3 regions of the Photobacterium sp. DA100 genome follow, and region 3 is predicted to be linked to each of the others. Evidence: riboswitches for the same ligand, from Rfam matches in the RefSeq annotation. Region 3 holds a riboswitch; each other region holds the start of a gene.
The links. A riboswitch is a leader RNA that binds a small molecule or an ion and turns the genes downstream of it on or off. The one in region 3 is predicted to bind cyclic di-GMP.
Positions count from the first base shown of each region.

Region 1: linked by a shared signal. The riboswitch ahead of PTW35_RS23980 (glycosyl hydrolase family 18 protein) and the one ahead of PTW35_RS12735 (lytic polysaccharide monooxygenase) in region 3 are both predicted to bind cyclic di-GMP.
Region 2: linked by a shared signal. The riboswitch ahead of PTW35_RS10615 (TfoX/Sxy family DNA transformation protein) and the one ahead of PTW35_RS12735 (lytic polysaccharide monooxygenase) in region 3 are both predicted to bind cyclic di-GMP.

Region 1 is NZ_CP119424.1:1,366,711-1,370,435, forward strand. It holds gene PTW35_RS23970 (hypothetical protein) at 1-555, opposite strand, end outside; gene parM (plasmid segregation protein ParM domain-containing protein) at 548-1,579, opposite strand; cyclic di-GMP riboswitch class I at 2,308-2,391, shown strand; gene PTW35_RS23980 (glycosyl hydrolase family 18 protein) at 2,548-3,725, shown strand, end outside.
Region 2 is NZ_CP119423.1:2,286,050-2,289,774, reverse strand. It holds gene PTW35_RS10625 (carboxymuconolactone decarboxylase family protein) at 1-262, opposite strand, end outside; gene PTW35_RS10620 (hypothetical protein) at 403-795, opposite strand; gene PTW35_RS10615 (TfoX/Sxy family DNA transformation protein) at 1,017-1,607, opposite strand; cyclic di-GMP riboswitch class I at 1,732-1,838, opposite strand; gene PTW35_RS10610 (substrate-binding domain-containing protein) at 2,043-3,047, opposite strand; gene PTW35_RS10605 (heme ABC transporter ATP-binding protein) at 3,457-3,725, opposite strand, start outside.
Region 3 is NZ_CP119423.1:2,785,675-2,789,399, forward strand. It holds gene PTW35_RS12735 (lytic polysaccharide monooxygenase) at 145-1,653, opposite strand; cyclic di-GMP riboswitch class I at 1,730-1,836, opposite strand; gene PTW35_RS12740 (bifunctional protein-serine/threonine kinase/phosphatase) at 2,080-3,725, opposite strand, start outside.

The sequences.
Region 1 (3,725 bases), on a different replicon from region 3:
AACCAATCTCGCGTTTTGTGCATGATGGCCTTCTACCGCATCAGAAACAGCAGCAGTCACCGCTTCAACCGTATTCGCCGCACTTCCCTTTTCACCCTCTGCTGCCAACGTTGATGACATGACCGCTGATAGGTGCTCGCGCGTACGCTCAGCCTCAGTGGTGACCTGCTCGAAAATCGACGCCTTTAAAGCCTCAAACAGCTCTTCCTGGGTTTGCTGGTTGCACACTTGCTCAGTGTTCGTCGCTAGATACCCAAGTCCCTGGAGGGTCTTTTCCAGCGTAAATTCAGATACCTGGGCTTCAGTGAGCTGCATGCTCAGTTGCTGAGATAAGTCAGGACTCAGCAAGTGCATGAACAGGCCACTCAAATAGACCTGCTTTTGGACATTCCGCGCATTGAGTAATGCCAGGCTGTGCTCATTGCCGGATTCTGATTTCAGCCTGGCAAAATCGTCAGCCCATTGGTGCAGTACCTTACTGGCATAAAGATCTGCCGGGTTATTAACCGGGTCGAGATAAATGGAATAATTGATCCGTTTTAGACGATCAGCCATTTACAACCTCTTGTTCTGGCATATTAACCGCCTCGCCATCGGCATGATACAGACACAATTCACGCGCCAAGGCTTCTTGCGGCTCGTCCACCAGCACTACGCGCTCGCCCAGTGTTTCGTAGGCTTTTTTCACTGCCGGGAAAATTAAGCTCGCACCGCCACCGACCAAGTAGACACGGTTCGGGTTCTTGGCAAACTTCTTCGCTTCGTACGCAACCTGCTTGCCAAGCTCGTCGATTTTGGTTTCGATTTTTTCAAGGATAACTGGGATCTGGGTTTCATCATTCACGACTTCCCGCACAAAATCCAGGTTATCGCGCTGCTTGATAAGCTCATTCGCCACCAGGTAGCTTGAATCACTATCAGCAACTGCCAAGGACTTACGAGCAACATCGGTCACCATGGATACGCCAATTTCGTTATTTCCGTAAATGGCAGAGACATCATCAAATTCGCCGACAATCACCCCCATATCCAGCGTAGTCCCGCCAATATCAATGACCAGTGAGCGATTGAATTGGCTAACAGACTGCATCGTCAAAGTCGAGAGCACAGCAGGTAAACTCTCGGGCATTACTTCGACATCAATGATATCGAACAACTCACCTTTGTTGAGTTCAATTTGACGCATCAAATTATCGCGCTTGCGGGCAATTTTCGCTTCGTTTTTTTGGCAATCTTCGGCGTTGTAATATTCGGTAATAGGTAGTGTCACCACCAACTTAACCGGACCCGGTTCAATACCTGTCTGCAGCAGCGCATGGTGAACGGAAAGTAGATTCAGATCATCATACTGGTAATCAACATGCGTTGTTTCCAGGGCTTTGTCTGAAGTCATGTCGTAGGTATATTTGGTTGAGCCAATCGTATAATTAAAGATCTTCTTGTCTTTTCTCAGTGCGGCACTTTTCCAGTTTTTACGGAACGAGTTAGGAGAGATAACGGTATGTAGTTCACCTTGTTCAATCCAACTTACTTTAACGTTGGTTGAACCGTCATCAACCGCAAATTTACGTGGCGTCATTGTTTTCCTACTTTTTCTCGGTGAGAGTGATTTGTCTGCGCGAAAGTAAATAAACCACCGGCCAATGGCAAACCTAACGCAATGGTTTTGAAGCAGTTCAGCAAAACAAAAAAAATCCGACCTTTTTGTTTAATATCCTTCAGATTTGGTCGATCCGCCCGCATTGCAAGCCAATAAATGCCACCGACTTGGATCGGCTGATACACTCAAGCAGTAAACTTAATTTACCACTTTAACTTTCTTTCTATCCAGCACTCTAGTTTGGCTCATCAATAACAGCAAACAAAAAAACCAATATATACATACTCTTAAAGTTAAATCAGCCAACCATTCACACATTATTGGTGTGGGAGTAATGAAAGGCTAATGAAATAAGTATCCAGAAACACTAAATATTTCTCATTAACTCGCCCTACCACTCACAATCAATAGAAATTCAACTGACGAATAGAAAATCACCGCCCATAAACCTGACAAATAATAAAAATAGTAGACAAAAAAGCGCTGAACATATACCAGCCGCACGCATTACCAGCCATAAACTGGTCGCACCAATTTGCTAGATAAAGATCACTTATTCATTTCAATTCAAAGAGTTAATTAAAACCCCACTTCAATCAACTTCATGAAGCAATATCACATAGTGACAATTTTTCGCTCCATTCAGGCATTAGCAAAAGATTTTTCTTTGACCAAAATAAGCGCCTTTGCTACTAATTTAATGGTACTTGTGACAACGGCAAACTAAATGAAAGTTTAGGACGCAAAGCTTCCGGTCTAACGAGTTTCTCAATGATAGCGGGGCTACCTCAAGTGGAGTTTCTCCATTTACGTTGTGCTCGTATTTATTAAAACAAATGAAGCGTGATTGTAATGGGTTAATTCTATTTTTCTTAATTTATAAATAGAAAATCAATTTATCTCGCTCCCTGAACCATTATTCGTTTTAGGTAAATGGAGTTTATTCTGTGAAAAAGTCTAATCTAGCCATATTTATTGGCGGTTTACTCTCGTCTTCAATAAGCTACGCAGCCGCGCCCGGTGCCCCTACCATCGACTGGGGTGAGCACACTTACGCCCTCGTCGAGCTAAACCGTGATGCCAGCAGCTACGAAGATATCGTCGTCGGCATCCACGATACTGTTGCCGTGACGGTGTCTTGGCAGTCCTGGAGTGGCGACCCTGCCGACACGGCCAAGGTCAAACTCGATGGCAACACGGTTTGGACCGGCAGTGGCAGCGTCAAAAGCGCCACCTTTGATGTCAGCAAAGGCGGTGTCTACGACATGACTGTCGAACTATGTAACGCTGATGGCTGTAGCGAAAGTGGCAGCGTCAAGCTTACAATCGCCGACACGGATGGCAGCCACCTCGCTCCACTAGTCCCCGTGCTACAAGAGAACAACAAGCCTTACACCAATAAGTCCGGCAAGGTGGTTGGTACCTACTTTGTCGAGTGGAGTGTGTATGACCGCGCCTTCCCTATCGATAAAGTACCCGCTCAGAACCTGACGCACATTATTTACGGTTTCACCCCAATCTGTGGCGGCAACGGCATCAACGATAGCTTGAAACAGATCCCTGGCAGCTTCGAAGCACTGCAAAAAGCCTGTGCCGGACGCGACGACTTCAAAGTCGCCATCCACGACCCATGGGCTGCACTGCAAAAAGGCCAGCAGGGGGTTAACGATTGGGCTGATCCTTACCGGGGTAACTTCGGTCAAATGATGGCATTGAAGCAAGCCTATCCGGATTTAAAAATCTTGCCATCAATTGGCGGCTGGACGCTTTCTGACCCTTTTTACTTCATGCATGATGAAGCGAAACGCCGCACCTTCGTCAACTCGGTGAAAGAGTTCCTGCAGACTTGGAAATTCTTCGACGGTGTCGATATTGACTGGGAATACCCCGGCGGTAACGGAGCCCACCCTACCCTGGGCGACAAAGAAAAAGATGGCGAATTGTACGTCACACTGATGAAAGAACTGCGTGAAATGCTGGATGACCTATCGGCAGAAACCGGCCGGACTTATGAGCTGACTTCTGCCATCGGCGTCGATGTCAAAAAGATCGAGGTGGTTGATTACAGCCGTGCCCAGCAGTACATGGATTATATTTTCCTGATGAACTATGACATGTTCGGCGC
Region 2 (3,725 bases), 500 kb from region 3:
CAAGCTTCATGCCGTTGGCATCAACACAAAACTCGCAATCATTCAATTGCGATACCCGGACACAAATCAGTGAGCGAAGGATCGGGCTTAACGGGGAGGTGCGGCGATCCAGGTAGCCGAAGAAACCGGCAACCAGCCAGAACAGAGTAGGTCGCCGTCCCCAAAGTTTAGCTGGGTTAAGGACTTTGCCATAGTGGCGTTTTTGCAACCACAATAGCGGCTTGATAAATAAAGAATAGTTTTCTTTGGCGGAGATGCGCACGGTAGCCCCTTGTCTCTTTGTTATGCCACTTTGAGCTTATCGAATAGGTGGCAGTAATTATTACTGAAATTATCAGGTAGTTATGAGACAAAGACCTAACGAAGAAGCAAATTATTTCACGCGAACGCCAAAAAAGATGATCAGTTGACCGATATTTGTACAACTTGGGGCTTGGATTGGCTAATGACCTTGTCTGAAGAAAGTTCAGTTAGCACTATGTAGCCACTTGCCATCAGAGGAATAAAGGCAAGCAACATAGTTTTACCTATGTGATAGTTACGATACCAATACTTGCGGGCCCTGATTTTGAGCATCAGCCCCCAACATAAAAGCAGGGCATTTAAACCGGCTATTGGGATCAATAGTGGCTGAAGTGATTGATAGGTAGTGATGTTATTTTGTACTAGGATAAATGCTAACAGGGGAGGAAGCAGGCTGAACAGAACAAGCGTTCGCATAATTCGCGGCCACTTGCCAAACTTATCCTTGAACATCTGATCACTCTGTCCTGGAAAAGGTTTGGAACAGTTCATAGTTACCCTCCGGTGTTATTTGAAACATATTTTACAAGTGTCAGTTTGCAATTAAAGGGTGTTGAGCGATTTATAAACAGTGTTGTGAGTTGATTCAATCTTTAGCGAAAATTGACAAAAAATTGGCAAGGAAATGCTTGATTGTTGACACTTGTCATTGACGCGAATAATACAAAAAAAGAGACCTTCACGATCTCTTTTTATATATGAAACTCGTCGTATTAGCTTAATTTTGCTAGTAATTCAGAGCGACGATCTTTGGGAATAACCGACCAATGTTGGCCGCTTATTGCCCCCTCTAGTGCCCACAGCAAATCGATACTGACGGTGCCTTGGTGACTGTCCTGCAATGCTTTAAAGGCATTGATTGAGCCTGCTTCTATTAAATCATCGACTGTACAAATCCCCGCTTTTTTAAGCATTCTTTCATTTGCCAGGCGAAGGTTTGGTAGGTCTTTTATTCGATCTGGTGATGCTTTGTCTTTTGTTTCTTTATCAACTTTAGCTGCATCAAGAGAGCGGGTTGCCTGCTCAATGATCTTTCCAGTGTCATTCCACCATTCGTCTGGAATGGCGTAATGTTTTGTTACGACTGGAAAGCCGCGTTTTTTATAAATATATGGCTTAAGCCCTGCCTTTTTATATTCTTGTTCGTTTTTTGCGTTGGCGCGAAGATGAAGTTTGTCATTTACAACGAGTGCAAACATTGTTTCACCCGCGAAAATTCCAAAACCACCAAACATTGAACGAGACTTAACGTTATCGAAACAACTAAATAGGCGTAAAGATTCTTTTAAAATTGGTTTGTCCATGCTTCTTCTCGGTGAAAGTTTCTTGGGTCACCTAACAACAGAGCGAGGATTCAAGAATAGCAAATATCATTACATTACACTGTCAGGAAAAAGTAAGAGTTTCCTGATGTTAGCTGCTATATCCATCGGCAACCCCGCTACCATAAGTTGACTGAGTTAATAAAAACTCCGACGACTCTTAGGCCGGAAGCTTTGCGTCCCTACCTTTCGGTAGGTTTGCCTTGTTCGTGACATTTTAAGAATATCTCATATGATATTTTTGAACTTGATCGCAACTTTCGAAATGTGATGTTGATTCCAGAAATTAACAGCTAATTTTGTTCATGAATGAATATTTTTGTCCCAAAAGCCAATATTTAACACAGTGCAATTGGATAAAAAAACGGAGGCCAATGCCTCCGTTCTAATTCCAAAAAAGTAAACGATACCGGATACTTAGTTAAGTTTCTTCACCGATTTGCGGATCACCAGTTCAGGTATCATTTCAAACACTTGGGGTGCGTGCTCTTTGTCTTTTACGCGTTGCATCAGAATTTCAACAGCACTCTTGCCCAGACGACGTTTCGGTTGGTGGATAGTCGTCAGTGGCGGCGAGAAATACGGGGCCAAATCGATATTGTCGTAGCCGACGATAGAGATGTCTTCCGGTACGTTAATTCCCGCCTGCTGGAAGGTACTGATCATTGCCATAGCCATGATATCGTTGAAGCAGAAGATAGCCGTAGGGCGTTCTTCCATGGCAATGAACTGTTTGGCTGCAGCCACGGCAGATTCACATTCGAAGTCGCCTTCGAGGATCCACTCTTCCTTAACTTCAAGGCCGGCTTCAGCCATAGCTTTTCGGTAGCCTTTCAGGCGTTCGCGACAAGCTGTCTTTTCGCTGTGGCCCGTTAAGCAACCAATCGTTTTGTGGCCATGCTCAATAAAGAACTTGGTCGCCACATACCCGCCAAGCTCGGCGTTATCCTGAATTTTATCTGTATGCGGACTTTCTGGGCCCCAATCCATGATCACCATAGGGGTCTCTTTCTGACGCTCGAGCAACTCCAGTAGCTGTTCATCCAGATCCGAGCACATCACCAGCAAGCCATCAACACGCTTTTCGGCCAACATGCGCAGGTAATCACGCTGTTTCGATAGGTTGCCTTCGGTATTGCACAAAATTAGAGTGTAACCGGCGCCATAGCAGAACTCTTCAACCCCGTGAACGACTTCGGCAAAGAAAGGGTTGGTCGATTTGGTTACCAGCATACCGATGGTTCTTGTTGTGTTGCATTTCAGGCTTCGCGCAACCGCACTTGGTGCGTAATTCAACTCTTCAACCGCAGCCAATACCTTCTTTTGCGTTGCTTCTGCGACAAAGCGCGTTTTGTTAATCACGTGAGAGACTGTGGTTGTCGATACACCAGCCATACGTGCAACATCTTTAATCGTTGCCATAGTTATTCTTCTAATAATAAAGGTCAGAGAACCTTATAAATTAATACCTTACTCAACAGAAAAATGAACTAGATCACCATTTTCTATCCGAGTAGTTCATTGTTCTGTTGGGTACGAACCGCAGAAACGGCAAAAGGCCGCATCACGAATGGGCGGCTTCGTTTCTTATTCCTGCTGTATGCTTAACATGCCATATCGCATGTGTTGCATTGTTTAATCGCTTGCGTTCACATTTTACTTAGTGTGGCCTAGAGTGCAATGATTGTTATCTCAAATTGCATAATTCGTAGCTAATGATCGGTTTTTTGCTTGCATGGTATACAACAGGGCCAAGATGCGGCCCCGTTTTAGGTGATTTGCTTAGTTATGCAGTTTGGTAAGTTGCGGACAATCTTGGGTGGACTCCGGGCTAAGCCGTTGCCGGCAGCACCACCGGGTAACCCTCTATCGGGTGGTGAGTGATGCATACTGGCCAGCCATATACAGATTTGATTGTATCCGCTGTCAGGGCTTCTTCCGGGGAACCATCGGCCTGAATTTTGCCATGGTTGATGATGACTAAGCGATCGGCGTACTGCGCCGCGAGATTAAGGTCATGGATCACGATGATGACAGCGGCACCAGCCGCTGCCATTTGCTTGGCTACAATCAGTGCGTTGTGCTGGTGGGCCAAATCGA
Region 3 (3,725 bases):
TCAACAGGTTACACACCAACATTGTCCACAAGGAGAAACACTACTTTTCGATTTATCACTAAGCAGTAGAAGCGTTTGTGAGCTAGCGCTCATAAAAAAACGCTGGCTTGTGCCAGCGTTTTTCCGATCTCACCACTTGGTTAGCTATTGCTTGATCCAGGCATCTTGCCAAGCAGAACCGTATCCCGGTTCGTAGTGATACGGCGAGTCGATGTTGCACCAGCCGCCTTCAGGGAAAGGACGGCACTGGTAGGTATTGCCATCGCGGCCGAGTACCACAGTCTGGCCCGGTACATAGCTACCGATACCTTCAGGGTAGGCATAATCATAATCCCCACCACCTGAGCTCTCCTTGATAGTGATTGACTTGGCCTCGACCACCTGTTGCTCGTTGCTAGCCGGATCTGTCGCCGTCACTACCACGCTGAACGACCCCGTCTGATTGGTAGACAGTGACATACCAACACTGCTGTTATTGATAACATCATTGTCCGATGCCAATTGCTGGCCGGTGCTATCAAGCAGCGCCATGTTAATCTTGTAGTGCCCCTCAGAGCTCACCGTGGCTTCGATGTGAGCTTTACCGTCAGCCCCCAAGGTGTATTGACTTTCCAGCCCTTGGACGGTTACCGGCGCAGGCTCAATCACATCCCCATCACGCACATCGAGAGCGTAGCTATAATCTGGGTTGGTGACAAAAACCTGGTTGGCATACAGATCAGATGGCTGGTAAACGATATCGCCGGAGGCTTGTTCCACACCGATTTGAGTCACAGTCGGGTATGTCTCGTTGATCAACTGGGCCAGATCATATGACCAGGTATTGATGTTCTCGTTTGTGGCTGTGATTGACAGCTTCTCGAAAACAATTTCTGAGCCTTGTTTATTGAAGATCCGGAACCAGATGCTGTCGCCATCCTGGGCTTCTACCCCAGGCTTGACGTATTGGCCCTTAGAGGTCCACTCCGGCGGCAGCACTTCACCGTCAAAACGGATATCGCTACAGTTGTAGAAGCCTTCACCGACCGGATCATTACGCTGCCAGCGGGTTACCAGCGTGGCATCACCACTGCGACCGCTTGGCAAGGTCACATTGATTAGGTAATACTGGCCGTTGCCTTCCTCCGTCACTGCTACATTGCCTGCAGTATCAATCAGCTCCAGATCATCCCAATCCAAACGACTATGGGCAGCATTGTAGCCCGGCTTGGTCAGGTAGAACTGCCAGAAGCTCGGGTTATGCGGGGCGGTTGCGCGGTAGCGCAAGGTGAAGGTCTCACCAGCTTTCATCTCAGTACGCTGCCAGTGCTCAGAGGCCACGCTCATGCCGCTCTTGCGCGTGTCGCCACCAGAACAGATAGCCCCATCGGGCACTGCGGCTTTGACGGCATCCATATTGTTGTAATTCGGTACCAAGGCTGCAAACTCGTTCTTCTGCACCAATGGATAGGTCCCCGATTCCAAAAATGACGCGCGGCACGCCTCATTCGGGATCTGCGAGCCATCAGATGGGCCCCAGTGGCCGCCATCTGATTCACAAATCACTTGGCGGGCTGCTGGGTACTCAGCATAGCCGTGGGCATTGACGTGAAGTGAAGAAAGGGCTGCCATGACTGACATTGCGCCCAACGAAAAGTGAATAACTTTATTCATGTTTAGCTTCCATTATGATTATTGTGGGAAGCCAGCTAACGGGAAGAAGCCACTGCTTTTATCTTGCTTTTCCCAATCAGGTAACCCCGCTACCATAGAGGCAAATCATTGAAACAAACATGACCGCTCCTTAGGCCGGAAGTTTTGCGCCCTATCCTTTCAGATAATTAGCCTTTAGCTGACGATACAAAAATAGGTCACTTCAATTTGTTGGTTCGCCTTGAACCGCTCGATTAAAGAACCCGGTTATATTTATAGTGTGTTTCTAATTCACCACAAAAAATTATAAATTAACAATGGAATGGCGATCTCATTTAATTCACAGTTATTAATATTAATAAATTAATTTGACGAGATGTAATATTTCATTCACCTAAAAACATTCACCCTACAAATAATAATCCAGCCAAACCAACATGAATAATATTAGTGCACAGAGATGGTAAGTTGCACAATAACAATAAAAAACAAACAGAGCGATACGACTTTCCAGAACCTGACCGGGTTCTTGCTTTTCAAACAACGTCCACTTGCCTGCTTCATTATTTCAGCCGAAGGATGGAACAAATCACCGGCGAGTTCAGAAAAGGCCGCATAACGCAGATTGGCTTGAGGAAAGCACCCTTTTCGTATCACCAGGTCTAACCAGGATGGCAGATCGCGGCGGTAATTCCCCAAAGGTATATATTCCGGCCATCGGCTTATAGCCGGTGACGATGTAACAGTCTTAGAAAAAGAATAGGGAAAATGCCCGGTCAACATCTCGTAAATAATGATAGATACAGAATACATGTCAGACCTCATGGACAATTCTCCCCCAGACAAACACTCTGGTGATAAATATTTAATATCACCAACGGGTACGGTTTCCACTATAGGGGTATGTATTTCATCAAAGTGTTCAGAATAAACTGAACCAAAGTCAATAATAACAATTTGATCAAGTTGATTAACGATAAGGTTTTCTGGTTTGATATCGCGGTGAATAAGGCGATGACGCTGCAAAACACGAAGTGACTTAATTATCTCCTCTGCCATTAGCCGCACTTCACCTAAATCTGGCTTGGGGTTATCGTCCATCCACTGACGTAATGTTTTTCCTTCAACCCAATCACAGACATGATATAGAAAGGGGGAATGACGGGAAAAAGGATGAATCTTCATTATCCGCGGGTTAGATATCTGCTCCCCCAACCAACCCTCGCGAACGAACCCTTGCAAATACTGATAGTCCTCTGCAAAATTCAGTGAGGGCATCTTCAGTACATAGCGTTTAGTGTCAAATTCACTGACCGCCAAATAAACATGGCTCCGTGGGCCGCTGTGCAATACCCGCAGAATACGGTACTGGTCAATCCGGTTGCCTTCTTCCAGTACCGGCGGGATCACCCGCCCAGTCAACTCCTCAATATATTCATCCATGGTCAGGCTTGGCAGCGACTGGACTTCAAGCAGCACACTCGAGACATTGTCCTGGCTGCCCGATGCCAGTGCGGCCTCCACCAGCTGGCGAGCTTGCTGTTCGGCTGGCAAAACGGCCGCGGACAAAATTTGCTGCAGTTCGGCTTCGCCCAACCACTCGTGGATGCCGTCTGTTACCAACAGCAGCCGGTCAGCATGCTCTAGCCGTATTTGCTGGAAATCGACTTCAATGTGGCTGTCCATGCCCAGCGAGCGAGTGAGAAAAGACTGCTGACCATATAGCTGGCGACGGTGATCTTGGGTAAGTGGAATCAGGGTCTGATTACGGTAGAGATAGGCTCGCGTATCTCCCACATGCATTATATAAGCCGTATTGAACTTGATGATCACGGCGCAAAAGGTAGTTACCAAGCCGTTATGCTGCAGCTCGGATTGGCAGCTCTGAGAGTAAAGCCATTGGTTCAGGGCATGCAGCACTTTGCCTGCTGACTGCTTCACCCCCCAGGTTTTTGGCGTTGCATAGTATTCTTCGACAAACTGACTCACACTGATCTGGCTCGCTCGCTGCCCCTGCTCGCTGCAGCTCACCCCGTCTGCCAGGCAGGCAACGACCCCTTTGTGTACCAGTTCATCACGCTGCGCAGGCTGGC